One region of the Pseudomonas shiyinii genome, then DNA from elsewhere that is predicted to be linked to it. Evidence: predicted binding sites of a transcription regulator. Region 1 holds the regulator's gene; each other region holds the start of a gene.
The links. Region 1 encodes FliA, which starts transcription of late flagellar genes. Its sites were predicted from a motif close to CTAAAGTTTNNNNNNNNNNNGCCGNTAA; they were not measured.
Positions count from the first base shown of each region.

Region 2: a site for FliA is predicted at 1,173-1,200, ahead of ACXHGZ_RS04060 (flagellar protein MotY). Genes of this name have one in related genera too.
Region 3: a site for FliA is predicted at 1,566-1,593, ahead of ACXHGZ_RS10985 (methyl-accepting chemotaxis protein). Genes of this name have one in related genera too.
Region 4: a site for FliA is predicted at 1,659-1,686, ahead of motA (flagellar motor stator protein MotA). Genes of this name have one in related genera too.

Region 1 is NZ_CM161522.1:3,124,393-3,129,150, reverse strand. It holds gene flhA (flagellar biosynthesis protein FlhA) at 1-573, shown strand, start outside; gene flhF (flagellar biosynthesis GTPase FlhF) at 585-1,895, shown strand; gene fleN (flagellar synthesis regulator FleN) at 1,984-2,817, shown strand; gene fliA (RNA polymerase sigma factor FliA) at 2,814-3,554, shown strand; gene ACXHGZ_RS14060 (chemotaxis response regulator CheY) at 3,659-4,033, shown strand; gene ACXHGZ_RS14055 (protein phosphatase CheZ) at 4,052-4,758, shown strand, end outside.
Region 2 is NZ_CM161522.1:849,193-853,950, reverse strand. It holds gene ACXHGZ_RS04065 (argininosuccinate synthase) at 1-43, opposite strand, end outside; gene ACXHGZ_RS04060 (flagellar protein MotY) at 171-1,136, opposite strand; gene pyrC (dihydroorotase) at 1,267-2,313, shown strand; gene rnt (ribonuclease T) at 2,370-2,981, shown strand; gene ACXHGZ_RS04045 (peroxiredoxin) at 3,166-3,768, opposite strand; gene ACXHGZ_RS04040 (bacterioferritin-associated ferredoxin) at 3,984-4,205, shown strand; gene bfr (bacterioferritin) at 4,405-4,758, shown strand, end outside.
Region 3 is NZ_CM161522.1:2,408,029-2,412,786, reverse strand. It holds gene ACXHGZ_RS10985 (methyl-accepting chemotaxis protein) at 1-1,430, opposite strand, end outside; gene ACXHGZ_RS10980 (undecaprenyl-diphosphate phosphatase) at 1,719-2,549, shown strand; gene ACXHGZ_RS10975 (DUF1294 domain-containing protein) at 2,551-2,994, shown strand; gene ACXHGZ_RS10970 (hypothetical protein) at 3,135-3,317, shown strand; gene ACXHGZ_RS10965 (hypothetical protein) at 3,317-4,120, shown strand; gene ACXHGZ_RS10960 (LysR substrate-binding domain-containing protein) at 4,291-4,758, opposite strand, start outside.
Region 4 is NZ_CM161522.1:4,221,088-4,225,845, reverse strand. It holds gene ACXHGZ_RS19095 (rhodanese-like domain-containing protein) at 1-38, opposite strand, end outside; gene ACXHGZ_RS19090 (HDOD domain-containing protein) at 85-1,620, opposite strand; gene motA (flagellar motor stator protein MotA) at 1,751-2,602, shown strand; gene motB (flagellar motor protein MotB) at 2,606-3,619, shown strand; gene rsgA (small ribosomal subunit biogenesis GTPase RsgA) at 3,691-4,722, opposite strand.

The sequences.
Region 1 (4,758 bases):
CAATTGTTGCAGGTGCTGGCCAAGGGTTCGCCTAAACTTGCTGAAGAACTGGTGCCGGGTGTCATTTCCTTGTCGGGCTTGCTCAAGGTCCTGCAGGCGTTGCTGTCCGAGCAGGTTCCGGTACGTGACATCCGCAGTATCGCCGAGGCGATCGCCAACAATGCGGGCAAGAGTCAAGATACCGCCGCGCTGGTCGCGGCAGTGCGCGTCGGATTGTGCCGTGCCATCGTGCAAAGCATTGTCGGCGTTGAGTCGGAGCTTCCTGTGATCACCCTGGAGCCAAGGTTGGAACAGATCTTGCTCAATAGTCTGCAAAGGGCCGGGCAAGGCCAGGAAGACGGTGTTCTCCTGGAACCTAGCATGGCCGAGAAGCTGCAGCGCTCGTTGATCGAGGCGGCCCAGCGCCAGGAGATGCAGGGCCTGCCGGCCATCCTCCTGGTCGCCGGCCCGATCCGCGCCATGCTGTCGCGATTCGGCCGCCTGGCTGTACCGAATTTGCATGTTCTGGCGTATCAGGAAATACCTGACAACAAGCAAGTCACCATCGTTGCCACCGTGGGCCCCAATGGCTGAGGTAGTGGGTTATGCAAGTTAAGCGTTTTTTCGCCGCCGATATGCGTCAGGCCATGAAGCTGGTCCGGGATGAGCTGGGCGCCGACGCCGCCATCATCGGCAACCGGCGCATCGCCGGCGGTGTCGAGTTGACGGCCGCGCTGGACTACAAGCTGTCCGCCCTGGCTCCGCGGGTGCCGAACATCGAGCTCGAGGACGAGCTGCGCAAGACCCAGTCGCGCATTGCCACCGCACAGGCCGAACTGAGCAGCCGCCACGAAGGTGACGAAGGCAACCGGCAATTGTTCGCCGGCCTCTCGCTGACCGCGTCCGAACCGCTGGTAGAACCCCATGTCGATGCGCCGGCCCCGGCTGCCGTGCCTGCCTCGGCACCGGTCGACCCGCGCCTGTTCGACGCCATGCGCTCGGAGCTCTCGGGCCTGCGCGAGCTGCTCGAAGTGCAGCTCGGCTCCCTGGCCTGGGGCCAGCTGCAGGGCAACAAGCCGCAGCAGGCCAACCTCTGGCGCCGCCTGCAGCGCATCGGTCTGTCGGGCCCCATCGCCCGCGAAGTGCTCGAGCTGACCGGCGAGATCGAAGAACCTCGCCAGGCCTGGCGCATGGTTCTGGCGCACCTGGCGCGGCTGATCCAGGTGCCCGAGGTGGAACCGATCGAGGAGGGCGGGGTGATCGCCATGGTCGGCCCGGCCGGCATGGGCAAGACCACCACCCTGGCCAAGCTCGCCGCACGCTACGTGCTCAAGTATGGCGCCCAGCAGCTGGCGTTGGTGAGCATGGACAGCTTCCGCATCGGTGCCCAGGAGCAGCTCAAGACCCTGGGCAGGATCCTCAATGTACCGGTGACCTACGTCGACCCCGGCCAGTCCCTGGCCCAGGCCCTGGAGCCACTGCTGCGCAAGCGCGTGGTGCTGATCGATACCGCTGGCCTGCAGGCCAGCGACCCGGCCCTGCGCATGCAGTTGGAGACCCTCGCCGGGCGCGGCATTGCCGCCAAGAACTACCTGGTGCTGGCGACCACCAGCCAGAAGCAGGTGCTCACCGCCGCCTACCACAGCTACAAGCGTTGTGGCCTGGCCGGGTGCATCCTGACCAAGCTTGATGAAACGGCCAGCCTCGGTGAAGTACTGAGCCTTGCCATCAGTCATGAATTGCCGGTGGCCTATCTGACCGATGGGCCGCGCATTCCTGACGACCTGCACTTGCCGCGCAAGCACCAGTTGGTCAGTCGTGCGGTCAGTGTGCAGCTGCAGGACGAGCCCAGCGAAGAGGCAATGGCCGACATGTTCGCTGATCTCTACCACAACCCTGGCAAGCGTGTGGGTTGACGAATGGACATCGCAAAGTACCTACACGAAAGGGGCGCTTTCCAACCCCTTGTGTGGCCTGGGCCCCGAGACAAGGTAAAGAACAAACATGGGTAGCATGCATCCCGTACAGGTGATCGCCGTGACTGGCGGTAAAGGCGGCGTCGGCAAGACCAACGTTTCAGTGAACCTGTCCCTGGCCCTGGCTGACCTGGGGCGGCGGGTCATGCTGCTGGACGCCGACCTCGGTCTTGCGAACGTCGACGTCCTGCTGGGCCTTTCGCCCAAGCGCACCCTGGCCGACGTCATCGAGGGGCGCTGCGAACTGCGCGATGTGTTGCTGCAGGGCCCTGGCGGTGTCCGGATCGTGCCGGCGGCCTCCGGCACCCAGAGCATGGTGCACCTGGCGCCAGCGCAGCATGCCGGCCTGATCCAGGCGTTCAGCGAGATCGGCGACAACCTCGATGTGCTGGTGATCGACACCGCCGCAGGGATTGGCGATTCGGTGGTCAGTTTCGTCCGTGCCGCCCAGGAGGTGTTGCTGGTGGTGTGCGACGAGCCGACGTCGATCACCGATGCCTATGCGCTGATCAAGCTGCTCAACCGCGACTACGGCATGAATCGCTTCCGCGTCCTGGCCAACATGGCGCAGAGCCCGCAGGAAGGGCGCAACCTGTTTGCCAAGTTGACCAAGGTCACGGATCGGTTCCTGGACGTCGCCCTACAATACGTCGGTGCCGTGCCTTACGACGAATGCGTGCGCAAGGCGGTGCAGAAGCAGCGGGCGGTCTACGAGGCCTTCCCTCGGTCCAAGTGTGCGCTGGCCTTCAAGGCCATCGCGCAGAAGGTCGACAGCTGGCCGCTGCCTGCCAATCCGCGTGGGCACCTTGAGTTCTTCGTCGAGCGCCTGGTGCAACCCACCAGTGCAGGGCCGGTACTATGAATGCGAGTGGTTACAAGATGTACAGCAGGGCGGCACGCGATGCCCAGTATGAACTGGTCGAGCGTTATGCCCCGCTGGTCAAGCGCATCGCCTATCACCTGCTGGCACGCCTGCCGGCCAACGTGCAGGTCGAGGACCTGATCCAGGCGGGCATGATCGGCCTGCTGGAAGTGGCCAACAAGTACGACGCCAGCAAGGGCGCCAGCTTCGAGACCTACGCCGGTATCCGCATCCGTGGCGCCATGCTCGACGAAGTGCGCAAGGGCGACTGGGCGCCGCGTTCGGTACACCGCAATACCCGTATGGTCAGCGATGCGATCCGTGCCGTTGAAGCCAGAACCGGTCGTGACGCTAAAGATCATGAAGTTGCTGCCGAACTCCAATTGAGTCTCGATGATTATTACGGGATCTTGAACGACACCCTGGGCAGCCGCCTGTTCAGCTTCGACGACCTGCTGCAGGACGGCGAGCACGAAGGGCTGCACGAGGATGGCGCCAGCGGCCAGCTGGAGCCGGCGCGGGACCTGGAGGACGAGCGCTTCCAGGCCGCCCTGGCCGAGGCGATCGCCAACCTGCCGGAACGCGAACGCCTGGTCCTGGCGCTGTACTACGACGAGGAGCTGAACCTCAAGGAAATCGGTGAGGTGCTTGGGGTCAGCGAGTCGCGCGTCAGCCAGTTGCATAGCCAATGCGCGGCGCGCCTGCGCAGCCGCCTGGGAGAATGGCGGGCGCGTTGAGCCAGGGTTCGCCGCAGTCGTTGCACGTTGTACCGAATTGATTGAACGCGCGCCCGGGGGCCGGGCGCGTTAAAGACTGCTTGGAGGTCTAATTGAACAAAGACATGAAAATCCTCATCGTTGACGACTTCTCGACGATGCGGCGGATCATCAAGAACCTGTTGCGTGACCTTGGCTTCACCAACACCGAAGAAGCCGACGACGGCACCACGGCGCTGCCGATGCTGGAAAACGGCCATTACGACTTCCTTGTGACCGACTGGAACATGCCTGGCATGTCCGGCATCGACCTGCTGCGCAAGGTACGCGCCCATGACCGTCTCAAGGGCATGCCGGTGCTGATGGTCACCGCTGAAGCCAAGCGTGACCAGATCATCGAAGCCGCCCAGGCTGGGGTCAACGGCTACGTGGTCAAGCCTTTCACGGCCCAGGTGCTCAAGGAAAAGATCGAAAAGATCTTCGAACGCGTCAACGGCTGAGTCACGTCAGGGGGCGCCATGGAGCAAATGAATACATCGCTCGGGGAGTTCGAGACGACCCTGAAGAAACATGCCCAGGAACTGGTCGAGAGCCTCGAGCGCGGCCGGTTCGGCGAGGCGGTGCAGCTGATCCACCAGCTGAACCAGACCCGTGACCGTGGCCTGTACCAGGAAGTCGGCAAGCTCACCCGCGAGCTGCACAGTGCAATCGTCAGCTTCCAGATCGACCCGCGCATGCCGCAGGCCGAGGAAGTCTCGCAGATCACCGATGCCACCGAGCGCCTGTCCTACGTGGTCAAGCTGACCGAGGGCGCGGCCAACCGGACCATGGACCTGGTCGAGGCCGGCACGCCGGTGCTCAACGACCTGACGGCCGAGGCCCAGAGCCTGAGCGCCGACTGGCAGCGCTTCATGCGCCGGGAAGTCGCAGCGCCTGAGTTTCGCGAGCTGGTCAAGCGCGTCGACAGTTTCCTGACGCACAGCGTCGAGGGTAACCGCAAGGTTGCCGGTCACCTCAACGACATTCTCCTGGCCCAGGACTATCAGGACCTGACCGGCCAAGTGATCAAGCGCGTGACCGCGCTGGTCACCGAGGTGGAGAGCAACCTGCTCAAGTTGGTGCTGATGGCCAGCCAGGTGGACCGTTTTGCCGGTATCGAACACGACCACCAGCAACTGCGCGCTGAAAAAGATCAAGAAAAACATCCGACTCGGGGTGAAGGTCC
Region 2 (4,758 bases), 2.3 Mb from region 1:
GGCCGCCGGAATACGCCAGTACGACCTTTTTTACGTCCGCCATGCCATCACTCCACGGGGTTGTACGGAAAGCGGTTGATTCTACCGGCCCCATTGAAATATTTACAATGGGGCGACAGCTTGTGATGACAAAGCGACAGGAACAGTCAAGAGCGCGACCCTCGTCGCGGTCAGGATTTTTTTTCTGCCGGTGCCTGCGCCGGCGCTGGGCCAGGCGTCGCTGGAGCTGCGGCAGCGGGCGCCGGGGTGGGCTCTGCCGAGGGCTTTTCCACCGGCTTCTCGACCGGGGCGACACGCTCCAGCTGGATGTTCACCCGGCGGTTGCGCGCCCGGTTGGCGGCACTGTTGTTCCGGGCCAAGGGGTAACGTTCGCCGTGGAAGCGCACGGTGATCTGCTCATCCGGCACACCATGGGCCTTGAGGTAGTCGGCGACCGCCAGGGCCCGGCGGCGTGAGGTGTCGCGGTTGGTCAGGCGGCTGCCACTGTTGTCGGCATGGCCATCGAGCTCGATGTGGTTCACCGACGGGTCTGCCTTGAGGTAATCGAGGATCACGTCCAGGCGTGCCCGCGCCGCGCTGTCCAGCTCGATACCGCGTGGGAACCCGACCTGGGTCTGGCGGATCTGGTCGAAGTTCATCGGCAGCAGCTTGGCGGCACATGCCTGGTAGTCGCCATAGGCCTTGGCGAAGCTGACCGGCAGTACATGCACCTCCATGGGTCTGCCGCCCTCGCCGGCATGGTTGCGCACCACCGTGCTGCGCCCGTCGAGCAGGCCGTTGATCAGCCGGCTGGCCTGACCCTGGGACGATGTGAACAACACCCCGCTGCGCCCCATGCGCACGCCCCCGAGATTGATGTCGCCCCGGCCAGGTTGCCAAGGTGCTGCCGCGGCCAGCAAGGTCGCGCTGCCCGCCCCCAGCGCATTGCTGTCCGATCGCAACTGGAAGACCGCCTGTTCGCCGGCACGACGGACGAACTCACCGCTGCCGAAACCGTCGATCGGCTGGGACAGCCGACATTCGAACTGGTCCCCCTCGACGTTCCAGGCGACGTTCTCCACGCGCGTCTGGAACGTCAATGCCCCGGCCGGCAGGCTGGCAAACAGGGAAAGAAGGGCTAGGTAACGCTGGCGCACAGGTGGCTCCACAGATTCTGACGGCTTACCTGCAGGCTATCGGACGCCACCGGGAAAACTTGATAGCCGTGCTCCTACCGGGGTTTTCCGGTAGCATTGGCCCTTGAGTTCGACCCGCCTGGAATCTCCAATGTCCGATCGCCTGACCCTCCTGCGTCCCGACGACTGGCACATCCATCTGCGCGATGGTGCCGTCCTGCCCCATACCGTTGGCGACGTGGCGCGTACCTTCGCCCGCGCCATCATCATGCCCAACCTGGTCCCGCCGGTACGCAATGCCGTCGAGGCCGGCGCCTATCGCGAGCGCATCCTCGCCGCGCGCCCGGCGGGCAGCCGCTTCGAGCCGCTGATGGTGCTGTACCTCACCGACCGCACCAGCGCCGAGGATATCCGCGCGGCCAAGGCCAGCGGTTTCGTGTACGCCGCCAAGATGTATCCGGCCGGCGCCACCACCAACTCCGACTCGGGCGTGACCAGCATCGACAACATCACGCCGGCGCTCGAGGCCCTGGCCGAAACCGGCATGCCACTGCTGGTGCACGGCGAAGTGACCCGTGCCGAGGTCGATGTGTTCGACCGCGAGAAGCGCTTCATCGACGAGCACCTGGCCCGCGTGGTCGAGCGCTTCCCCACGCTGAAAGTGGTGTTCGAGCACATCACCACCGCCGATGCCGCGCAGTTCGTCCTGCAGGCCCCGGCCAACGTCGGCGCGACCATCACCGCGCAGCACCTCTTGTACAACCGCAACCACATGCTGGTCGGCGGTATTCGCCCGCACTTCTATTGCCTGCCGATCCTCAAGCGCAACACCCATCAGGTGGCGCTGCTGGACGCAGCCACCAGCGGCAACAGCAAGTTCTTCCTCGGCACCGATTCGGCGCCCCATGCCCGCCACGCCAAGGAAGCCGCCTGCGGCTGCGCCGGCTGCTATACGGCCTACGCTGCCATCGAGCTGTATGCCGAGGCCTTCGAACAGCGCAATGCGCTGGACAAGCTCGAAGGTTTCGCCAGCCTGCACGGCCCGGCGTTCTACGGCCTGCCGGCGAACACCGACACCATCACCCTGGTTCGCGACGAGTGGACCGCTCCCGACAGCCTGCCATTTGGTGACAACACCGTGGTTCCGCTGCGCGCTGGTGAAAAACTGCGCTGGCGTCTGCTGGAGGAGAAGGCGTGAGCGAAGCGTTCTACGAAGACGACCAGGAAGGTCAAGGCAGCAGCGTTCGCCACCCGATGGCCGAGCGCTTCCGCGGTTACCTGCCCGTGGTGGTGGATGTGGAAACCGGCGGTTTCAACAGCGCCACAGACGCGCTGCTCGAAATCGCTGCCGTCACCATCGGCATGGACGAGAAAGGCTTCCTGTTCCCGGAGCACACCTACTTCTACCGGGTCGAGCCCTTCGAAGGGGCCAACATCGAGCCGGCGGCCCTGGAGTTCACCGGTATCAAGCTGGACCACCCACTGCGCATGGCGGTTAGCGAAGAAACCGCGCTTACCGACATTTTCCGTGGGGTGCGCAAGGCCCTGAAGGCCAATGGTTGCAAACGGGCCATCCTGGTCGGCCACAACAGCAGCTTCGACCTGGGCTTCCTCAATGCCGCCGTGGCGCGCAACGACCTCAAGCGCAATCCATTCCATCCTTTCTCCAGCTTCGACACGGCCACCCTGGCTGGCCTGGCCTATGGCCAGACCGTCCTGGCCCGGGCCTGCCAGAGTGCCGACATCGATTTCGATGGGCGTGAAGCCCACTCGGCACGCTACGACACCGAGAAAACCGCCGAGCTGTTCTGCGGCATCGTCAACCGCTGGAAGGAAATGGGCGGCTGGCGTGACTTCAACGACTGACCAGCCTGAGCCCCTGGGGCTGCTTTGCGGCGCTATCGCTGGCAAGCCAGCTCCCACAGGGGTTTCGCAAGTCTTGAGAGCGGCGCAGGACAGGTGGGGGCTTGCTGGCACCAGGCTGCCCAGAGCACCGCTACAGGCATAAAAAAACCGGCCATGATGGCCGGTTTTTTTATTCGCGTGGCAATTACAGCTTGCCAGCGTTCTCGCTCAGGTAGGCAGCAACGCCTTCCGGCGAAGCGGTCATGCCCTTGTCGCCTTTCTTCCAGTTGGCAGGGCAGACTTCGCCGTGCTCTTCGTGGAATTGCAGGGCGTCGACCAGGCGCAGCAGTTCTTCCATGTTGCGGCCCAGCGGCAGGTCGTTGACGATCTGCGAACGGACAACGCCGTTCTTGTCGATCAGGAAGGCGCCACGGAAGGCTACGCCGCCTTCGGACTCAACGTCGTAGGCCTTGCAGATGTCGTGGGAGATGTCTGCAGCCAGGGTGTACTTGACCGGGCCGATGCCGCCGTTGTTGACGGGGGTGTTACGCCAGGCGTTGTGGGTGAAGTGCGAGTCGATCGACACGCCGATCACTTCCACGCCGCGCGCCTGGAAGTCAGGGATGCGGTGGTCCAGGGCGATCAGCTCGGATGGGCAGACGAAGGTGAAGTCCAGTGGGTAGAAGAACACCAGGCCGTATTTGCCCTTGATGGCCGAAGCCAGGTTGAAGCTGTCGACGATCTCGCCGTTGGCCAGTACGGCCGGAACGGTGAAGTCGGGGGCTTGTTTACCAACGAGTACGCTCATTCGTTATCTCCTTGATGGTGGTGAAATCAGATACCCGGGAGGGTCGACCTGCCCCGGCATCCAGCAAAGGTTGCCCATCATACACGGCTTCTGGTGACAGGCCGAATCCAACCGCCGGTCGCACCGACACAAAGCTGGAGGAAAGTTCTTTGACACGCATTCTCATTACCATTAAGCTCCACCCCATCGAGCCTCTACCCTGATGGTCTGATCTTATGTATGTGTGTCTTTGTGTCGGCGTCACCGACGGACAGATTCGCGATGCGATCTATGAAGGATGCTGCAGCTACAAGGAAGTCCGGGCCGCCACCAATGTCGGCAGCCAATGTGGCAAATGTGCATGCCTGGCCAAGCAGGTGGTCCGCGAGACCCTGACCGAACTTCAGGTCAGCCAGCAGGCCGCCCTGCCCTACCCCGTTGAATTCAACGTGGCGTAAATCACCGAATTCGAAGAGCCGGACCCAGTGTCCGGTTTTTTTATGCCTTCAATTCAATAAGTTAGCGTTCTAACGCGGTTCACAAACATTCTTATTCCTATTAATTTTCACTTACTATTCAATAACTTAGGTTTGACAGAGGCCCAGGTCGGGCTCAGACTTCCTGTATTGGCATACTTCAACAGGGCAGGAACCCGACATGAAAGGCGACGTAAGCGTCATCCAGCATCTCAACAAGATCCTCGGAAACGAGCTGGTCGCGATCAACCAGTACTTCCTGCACGCGCGGATGTACGAGGACTGGGGCCTGAACAAACTCGGCAAGCACGAGTACAAGGAATCCATCGACGAGATGAAGCACGCTGACAAATTGATCAAGCGTATTCTTTTCCTCGAAGGCATCCCCAACGTGCAGGACCTGGGCAAGTTGCTGATCGGCGAACACACCAAGGAAATGCTCGAGTGCGACCTGAAGATCGAACAGAAAGGCCTGGTCGACCTCAAGGCCGCCATCGCCCATTGTGAAACCGCCGGTGACTTCGGCTCCCGCGAA
Region 3 (4,758 bases), 720 kb from region 1:
TGCAGCGCCTGGCTGATGGCATCCAGGCTGGAGCCCGCCTCACGGGCCTGCTCGACGGTCTGGCGCGAGGCTTCGCTGCTGGTGCCGATCGCCCTGACAGCCGCTTCCGACTGGCCTTGCAGGTGCTCGATCATGGTCTGGATCTCGGCGGTCGACTGGGCGGTGCGCTGGGCCAACAGCCGGACCTCGTCGGCAACCACGGCAAACCCCCGGCCCTGCTCGCCGGCGCGGGCCGCCTCGATGGCGGCGTTGAGCGCGAGCAAATTGGTCTGCTCGGCAATCGAGCGGATCACTTCCAGTACACCGCCGATCCGCGTGCTGTGCCCGGCCAGCTCGCCGATCACCTGCACGGCCTGGTCGATGGTGCTGGAGAGTCGGTCGATCTGCTGCAGGCTGCCATGGATCGCCTGCTGGCCATGGTCCACCTGGCGCTGCGCCGCCTGCATCTCGCTGGCGGCCTGCTCGGCGGTCTTGGCCACGTCCTGCACGGCATAGGTGACTTCATTGACCGCCGTGGCCACCTGGTCCATCTGCAGCGATTGCTGGGCACTGTGCGCCTGGGCCTGGCCTGCGTTGTCGCCCACGTGTTCGGCCGATTGGGCAAGAGCATGGGCGGCGCCCTGCAGTTGGCCGACCACACCCTGCAGCTTGCCGTTGAAGCGGTTGAAATGCTCACCGAGGCGGGTGACTTCGTCGCGCCCATGGGTATCCAGGCGGCGGGTGAGATCGCTTTCGCCGCTGGCGATATTACCCATGGCCTGCACCGCCTCCTGCAACGGGCGGGCGATGCTGCGGGCGATCAGCATGACCAACAGCGCCATCAACACGGCGATACCCAGGCCCGCCAGGGAGGCGTCCCGTACCTGGCGGGCGAACTCGGCCTGCACGTCATCGACATACACGCCCGACCCGATGATCCAGCCCCAGGGTTTGAACAGCTGGATGTATGACGTCTTGGCGGCCGGCTCACTGGCACCGGGCTTGGGCCAGCGGTAGTCCACCGGGCCTGCGCCCTGGCTGCGTGCCAGGCTGGCCATCTCGTTGAACACGGCGAAACCGTCGGGGTCACGAATGCCGGAAAGGTCCTGGCCGTCGAGCTTGGGGTTGGTCGGGTGCATGACCATCCTGGGCGCCAGGTCATTGATCCAGAAGTAGTCGTCCTTGTCGTAGCGCAGGCTGCGCACGGCCTGCAGGGCCTGCTGCTGGGCCGCTTCGCGGGTGAGCGTGCCGGCTGCCTCCAACCCCTGGTAGTAGGCCAGCACGCCGGCGGCAGTCTGCACCACGTGCCGGGTCTTCTCGGCCTTGGCCTGGTACAGGTCGCCATGCAGCTGGCGCAGCATCAGCAGGGCGAAGGCCACCAGCATGCCCACCGCGACCAGCAGGATCAGCGACAGGCGCCGGCTGATCGACATCGACCTCAAGGTCTTCATCAAAGGTACTCCCGTTGTTCTTGTTATCAGGTGTATCCAAGCATGCCGGGGCCGGTGCGGCACACTCGACCAAGGGCTAGGCCAGGCGTTTGCTGTCGCATGCCGCGCGAGCCATCGACAGGCTGCTCTGATAGGATCTCGGCCGCGCAAGATGAAACCTTTAGGTATCTAGGCCTTTTCCGCTGGCATTGGCCCCGTAGGGGCTGTAAAACGGCCGGGCCTTCGCGGCAACCAAATGCAAATCAAGAACAAGGGGCCTGCATGCAGCAGCGCCTCATCGGGGGAACAATGGATTTTTGGAGTGCCTTTCAGGCAATCATCTTAGGGATCGTCGAAGGTTTGACGGAGTTTCTGCCCATCTCCAGCACCGGGCACCAGATCATCGTCGCCGACCTGATCGACTTCGGTGGCGAGCGGGCCATGGCCTTCAACATCATCATCCAGCTCGGCGCGATCCTCGCCGTGGTCTGGGAGTTCCGGCGCAAGATCTTCGACGTGGTGCTGGGGCTGTCCAGCCAGCCCACAGCGCGTCGCTTCACGGCCAACCTGCTGATCGCGTTCTTTCCGGCGGTGATCCTGGGCGTGCTGTTCGCCGACCTGATCCACGAATACCTGTTCAATCCGGTCACCGTGGCGGCGGCGCTGGTGGTGGGCGGGGTGATCATGCTGTGGGCCGAGCGTCGCGACCACCGCATCGAGGTCGATCACGTCGATGACATGCGCTGGAGCCATGCCCTGAAGATCGGCTTCGTGCAGTGCCTGGCAATGATCCCCGGCACCTCGCGCTCCGGCTCGACCATCATCGGTGGCCTGCTGTTCGGCCTGTCGCGCAAGGCGGCGACCGAATTCTCGTTCTTCCTGGCCATGCCGACCATGGTGGGGGCGGCGGTGTACTCGGGCTACAAGTACCGTGACCTGTTCCAGCCGGGTGACCTGCCGGTGTTCGCCATCGGGTTCGTGGTCTCGTTCATCTTCGCCATGATCGCTGTACGCGGCCTGCTCAAGTTCATCGCCAACCACAGCTATGCAGCCTTTGCCTGGTACCGCATCGTCTTCGGCCTACTGATCCTGGCGACCTGGCAGTTCGGCTGGGTCAACTGGGCCACGGCGCACGGTTGATATGGCACGCACCCAGCGCGCGCCACGCCGTGGCGTCGAACGCACCCAGGATGCCGTTCACAACCTGCGCCTGAAACTGCTGGTGCTCGTGGGTCTGTGCCTGCTGCCGCTGGTGGGCGCTGCGCAGATGGCCTGGAGCGGGCAGTCCTGGCTGCCCCTGGCGTTGTACCCGGCGGTGAGCCTGGTCAGCCTGATGCTGTATTGGCAAGACAAGCACCAAGCGCGTACCGGGGCCTGGCGCACACCCGAAAAGGTCCTGCATGCCAGTGAGCTGTGTGGCGGCTGGCCAGGGGCATTGCTCGCCCAGCAGCTGTTCCGGCACAAGACGCGCAAGGTGTCCTACCAAATGACGTTCTGGGGCATCGTGGCGGTGCATCAGGTGTTCTGGGTCGACCACTTGCTGTTGGGCGGGCGCTGGTTGGGTGGGGTATTGGAAGGCTTCTGAGGGGGCAGGGATGGGCTCGAAATCTGATGTATCACTACCTCGGTCAGTGGGTTGGTGTCTCTGTGTTAAAATCTGCCCGAGGTTGAGCGAGAAAGGGCCGTGTGCCTAAGGCTGAACGCTAGCCATTCTGGAGAATACGTATGCTTGGACTGCTCTTCAAAGCGAGTAAACGAGAGAGGGAGATCCTTGACTCACTGCGCGAGCTGCGCACTTTGCGCATCAGTGATCGTGGTGGCATGTCGATAGATTCTCGGGAAATCCTGATGAGTGAGCGCTTCATCGAGGCGAGTAAAAAAGCGAAGAAAATCGTGGCCAATGGCTGATGGGACTGCTTCTTATCCTGCCAATCCTAGTTAGTGGTTATCTCTATTGCAACGGAAGCACCTATCGACAAGCGACGATGAGCCGCTACGATGGGCAACTTCTGTACATGCTCATCGCAAAGACAGGCATCTTTATTTTCTCCATGGCATGCCTTGCGAGCTTCGGATTGATGTATGCGAGCAAGCACAGTGTCCTCGCCCCCTATCTTGGCGAATACCGCGACCACGCGGACTACATCAAGTACGTCAAGGGATTCCTGACGCGCAACGAAATCACTGACACCAAGGGCGCACCCGTATGGGCATTCTTGGCACAAGCTTCGGTGTTATCGTTCCTATTGGCGTGGCTGTTTCCTCGTCTGTTTACACTGATGCTCATGGTGAGATATCGGGCGTCGGCGAGGGCGATTAAGGGGTTGATACTGACATCCAAAGTGCCCACCCGACCTTTGACACGACAACTCATGGAGTCGATGCGGGACACAAACAATCTCTACATGTTCTCCATGGATGACCGTAAAGTTTACGTTGGGCGTGTATCCGACATCGGTGATCTGCATGAAGCGGGGGGGATGGACGAAGATTTCGAGATTGTCCCTACTATGAGTGGTTATCGAGACAAGGACACATTGAAGGTCACGTACACCACCGACTACTCTGCGGTCGTAGAGGAAATGATGCTCAAGGGGCGAGAAATCGGCTTTGAAATCGTTCTCTCACAAAAAAATATTGTGTCGGTGAGCCGATTTGAGGATGAGATCTGGAGCAAATTCAAAGCACGCCAGGAGCTATCCGAAAAATAAAATCTCATGCCTAAGCAACGATGAGAAATCCCAAAGCCTAAAATGCAGGCTGGACAACACCGTTTCACCGTTTTTCGGACAAGAGGGGCGCTAGGCCCTTTGAATGGGCTCCATCGCGGGGCCAGTCGGACCTCGATTATTGTCATCAATGTGCGTGGGACGCCTGCGCCTCACACATAGCGCTCCCCACAGGCCTCGAACGAAGCCGCCAGATGGTCGATCCACACACGCACGGCCGGCAGCAGGCCACGTCGGTGCGGGTATACCGCCTGCAGCCAACCGCCAGGCAGGGACCAGTCCGGCAGCAGGCGCACCAGTTCGCCGCGCGCCAATTCCTCTTCGCAGTACATGCTCGGCAGGGCAGTGAAGCCGAGCCCCGCACCTACGGCAGCCTTTCGCACCACGAAGTCGTCAATGGCCAGGCGCGGTTCCAGGGCGACTTCCTGCTGTTCGCCCCCCGGTCCGATCAGGCGAAAATGCACCAGGCGATCCGCCTCAGTAGCACCCAGCACCGGCAGGCCGGCGAGCTGTGATGGGTGATGCAGGTGGTCGGCAAAGCCCGGTGCAGCCACCAGTTGCATCTGCGCCTGGCGCAGACGGCGGGTGACCAGGGCCGGGTCCTCGTCGCCCAGGTCGCG
Region 4 (4,758 bases), 1.1 Mb from region 1:
GGTTCGATCACCAGGGGCAAGCCGGAAAAGTCAGTCATCCACGGTCTCCAGGGTGGAATTGAGGGAGCGATTGTAGCGCAAGGCTCAGGCGTTGCGGTTGGCAAAGGCAGCCAGGGCACGCTCGGTGCATTGCGCGGTCTTGCCAAAGGCTTGCACGCTGACATCGGCCAACGGCTTGCCGCCCTGGTCTGCGATCACCAGCATCACCGTTTGGCCATTGACCGCCAGCGAACGCAGCAGCACATGCTCACTGCCGATGGCGGCCCACAGCGGGGCTGGCAGCAAGGCCGAGAACTGGGCGTGGTTGTCTGGTGTCAGGCGCAGCTGCGCCGCCTGGGTCATCAGGCGTTGCAGCAATTTGCTGCCGGCCAGGGGCAGCACCAGGGCCGCGACCTCCGTTGGCAGGCCGGCGGTCTGTTGCACGCGTAGGGATTCGGTGGCCTTGTCCAGGGTCAGCAGAATCACCCGTTGCATACCGCAGGCCAGCAGAGCGTCGCGGGCCTGGGTGCACAGGTGCAGGCTCGTGCCGAACGGGCTGGGCTGGGTCAGCAGCTCGCCACACAGCGTGCGCCAGCGCGCCAGGTCCTGGGTGGTGGGCGGTGGCGGTTCGAGCATGTCCGGATGCGGCCGGCGTTGCTGCCAGGGCCAGATCAGCGCCTCGGCGGGGTGGAACAGGGCATGACGGGCATGGTGGCGGGCGCTGGCGGCGGCCTGCTGGTGGACCTGCTGTTGCACGTCGTCGAGCGATGTCTGCAGGTACAGGGCGGTCAGCAGTTGCCAGCGCAGCAGGTGCGGGTTGTCCCAGCCCACCTGGGCGGCCAGCGCCAGGCCGTTGGCCAGCAGCACGGTATTGGCCGGCTGGTTGAACCAGCGGCGCAGCCCGGGCGCGTCGTCCAGGCGCTGCTGTTGGGTGAAGCTGTCCTGCTCGCGGGCGATGGCCAGCACCTGAGCCAGTTGTTCGCGCTCATCGAGCAGCAGGCGATAGCCCTGGGTCACCCATTCCGGCAGCCGCCAGTGTTCGGCCACGGCCTGGCACAGTTGCATGATGCGTACGCCGAACAGCGCGAGCTCGACTTCGGCGGCGTCCTCGCCCTTGTGGATGACCCGCAGCTCCCAGGTATCGAGCAGCTTGGGAAAGGCTTGCGCCATAGGCCACAGCGGTGACAGGAACAGCAGGCTGCCCCAATGGATCTCCTGCCACAGCCGTGCCAGGCGGCTGGCGAACAGGCCGCTGGCCTGTTGCGCGGCATGCTGGCTGATCAGCAGGAACTGGCGCAGCACCGGCGGGATGTCCTGGCCCGGCACCGCGGGCAGGCGTGCCAGCAGGCTGGCGCTGCGCGCCAGGCCCAGGCGGTTGAGGGCGATTTCGAGGCTTTCGGCAGGCTCGGCCTGGCTGGCATTGGCCGGGTGGTTGGCCTCGCGCATCACCGACAGCACCAAGGCGGGGCTGTCTTGCATCAGTTCGGCAATGTCCCGCAGAGAGCGGCGGCTATCGTTGATGGCCGACAACACCCGGTCGTGGCTCTCCTTGGGCACCGGCAGGCGGATGCCATCGAGCAGCTTTACCCAGGCATCGAGCGTACGCGGAATCTGGTTTGGCACCTTAGCGTCCATTGGCATTTTGACATCAGTCCAAACTGGCTTTTCGTTATTTGTGGCTATAGTCTGGCGCAGTTCTGCCGATAAGTAGAAGAAGAGTTTCAAAGCTCCCGTCCCTCATCCCGACCACGACAGCAAGTGCCCTGAACCTATGGCTAAAATTATCGGCATCATCGTCGTATTCGCGAGCGTGCTCGGCGGATACGTACTTTCCCACGGCAAGATCGCGGCATTGATCCAGCCGTTCGAAGTGCTGATCATCGGCGGTGCGGCCTTCGGTGCGTTCCTTCAGGCCAACCCCGGTCACATGACCCTGCATGTGATCAAGAAGTCGCTGAAGATGTTCGGCACCCGTTTCACCCATACCTTCTACCTGGAGGTGCTGGGCCTGGTCTACGAGATCCTCAACAAGAGCCGCCGCGAAGGCATGATGGCCATCGAGGGGGACATCGAGGACCCGGCGGCCAGCCCGATCTTCGCCAAGTACCCGGCGGTGCTGGGTGATGAGCGCATGACCGCGTTCATCTGCGACTACCTGCGCATCATGTCCACCGGCAACATGGCCCCCCACGAGCTCGAGGGGCTGTTCGACATGGAGCTGCTGAGCCTGAAGGAAGAGCTTGAGCATCCCTCCCACGCCGTCACCAGCGTGGCCGACGCCATGCCTGGCTTCGGTATCGTCGCGGCGGTGCTGGGCATCGTGGTGACCATGGCCTCGCTGGGCGATGGCGACCAGAAGTCCATCGGCCTGCACGTGGGCGCGGCGTTGGTCGGTACCTTCTTCGGTATCCTGGCCGCCTACGGTTTCTTCGGCCCGCTGTCCAACGCCCTGCGCCACGATGCCAAGGAAGAGCTGAACGTGTACGAGGCGATCAAGGCTTCGCTGGTGGCTTCGGCGTCGGGTATGCCGCCGTCGCTGGCCGTGGAGTTCGGGCGCAAGGTGCTGTACCCGTCGCACCGCCCGAGCTTCGCCGAGCTGGAACAAGCGGTCCGCGGTCGCTGAGCCATGGAGAACAACCAGCCCATTATCGTCAAGCGCGTCAAGCGCTATGGCGACGGCCACCACGGCGGCTCCTGGAAGATCGCCTTCGCCGACTTCGCCACGGCGATGATGGCGTTCTTCCTGGTGCTCTGGCTGCTGTCCACGGCTACGCCCGAGCAGAAAATCGCCATCGCCGGTTACTTCAAGGACCCGATCGGCTTCTCCGAGAGCGGCACGCCCTACGTGATCGACCTCGGCGGCTCGCCGCAGCTGGCGCCGGAGAAGACCATCAACCCCGAGGAGAAGTCCGAGCCGACGCCGAACACCAGCATCCAGCTGGACAAGGACCAGGTCGAGACCTTGGCCGACCAGGTCGAACAGGAGCGCTTGCAGCTGCTGTTGCAGGAGTTGCAGAACAAGGTCGAGGAAAACCCACAGCTACAGAAGTTCAAGGACCAGATCCTGTTCGAGATCACCCAGGACGGCCTGCGGATCCAGATCATGGACGCCGAGAACCGGCCGATGTTCGACCTGGGCAGCGCGCGTCTGCAGCCTTACTTCGAGGACATCCTGCTGGCCATGGCCGACACCATCAAGGCGGTGCCGAACAAGATCAGCATCAGTGGCCATACCGATGCCAAGCCTTATGCCGGCACCGGGGAGTTCGGCAACTGGGAGCTGTCGGCCAGCCGTGCCAACGCGGCGCGCCGGGCGTTGGTGGCGGGGGGGTATCCGGACGACCAGGTGGCACGAGTGGTCGGTTATGCCTCATCGTCGCTGTTCGACCGCAAGGATCCGTTCAACCCGGTGAACCGTCGCATCGACATCATCGTCCTGACCAAGAAGGCCCAACGCGACATCGAGGGTGAACAGAGCACGCCCCAGACGCCGGCCGAACCGGCTCCGCCGGGTGCCCAGGCGCCGGCAGCGCCTGCCCAGGGCGACAGCGCCCAGGCACCGATGCAGCCGCGGGAGCTGCGCCAGAAGCTGAACATCTTCGAGGATGGCGTCCTGAAGATGGACGACGCCCAGGAATGATGGCCGCGCAACACCTGTAGGAGCGGCCTTGCGCCGCGATGGGCCGCAAAGCGGCCCCAAGATCACCCGCGTCAGTAGCTATCCTGCGGCAAGCTGGCGATGATCGAGCGGTAGCTGTTCATACGCTGCGGCGTGACGCGCCCATCCTCCAGGGCCTGGAGCAAGGCGCACCCAGGCTCCCGGGCATGCTTGCAATCGCGGAAGCGGCAGTGGCCGATCAGGTCGCGGAACTCGATGAACCCGGCTTCGACGTCATCACGACTGACATGGCCCAGGCCAAATTCGCGGATGCCCGGCGAGTCGATCAGGTCGCCGCCGTTGGGGAAGTGGTACAGGCGCGCGGTGGTGGTGGTGTGCGTGCCCTGGCCAGACCACTCGGAGAGGTCGCCCACACGGGTCTGTACCTCGGGCAGCAAGCTGTTGACCAACGACGACTTGCCCACGCCCGACTGGCCGACGAACACGCTGGTGTGCGTATCGAGCATCTGCTGAAGGCGTTGCATGCCATCGCCCTGATGAGCCGAAACCTCCAGCAGCGGGTAGCCCAGGTCGCGGTAGACCGCCAGCAGGGCCTCGATGGTCGGGCCGTTGCGCTCATCGATCAGGTCGGCCTTGTTCAGCAGCAGCAACGGGCGGATGCCTGCATGCTCGGCGGCCACCAGGTAGCGGTCGATCAGGTTGGCCTGGGGCTCGGGCGCCGGGGCGAAGACGATCACGATCAGATCGACATTGGCCGCCACCGGCTTGAGCTGACCATGGTTGTTCGGCCGACACAGTTCGGCCGTGCGCGGCATCTGTGCGACGATCACGCCATTGCCTTGGTTGCCGGCGCGCCACACCACGCGGTCTCCGGTGACCAGAGCCGGCAGGTTGGCCCGCAGATGGCACCGAAACACCTGGCCCGCCGCTTCGCCATCCTGGGCTTCGACCTCCACCTGCACACCGAAATGGGCGATCACCAACCCCAGCTGTTCAGGGCCCAGGTCGCCGCCCTCCAGCTCCTGCAGGGCATGTTGTTCGCGTTTGGCGGCGCGAGCGGCGCGCTCGCCCTGGATTTTTTCGATGCGCCAGTTCTGGCGGCGGTTGAGCTGGCGTTTGGCCATGAATGTTCCGTATCGGCGGGGCAGGAAGAAAACGGC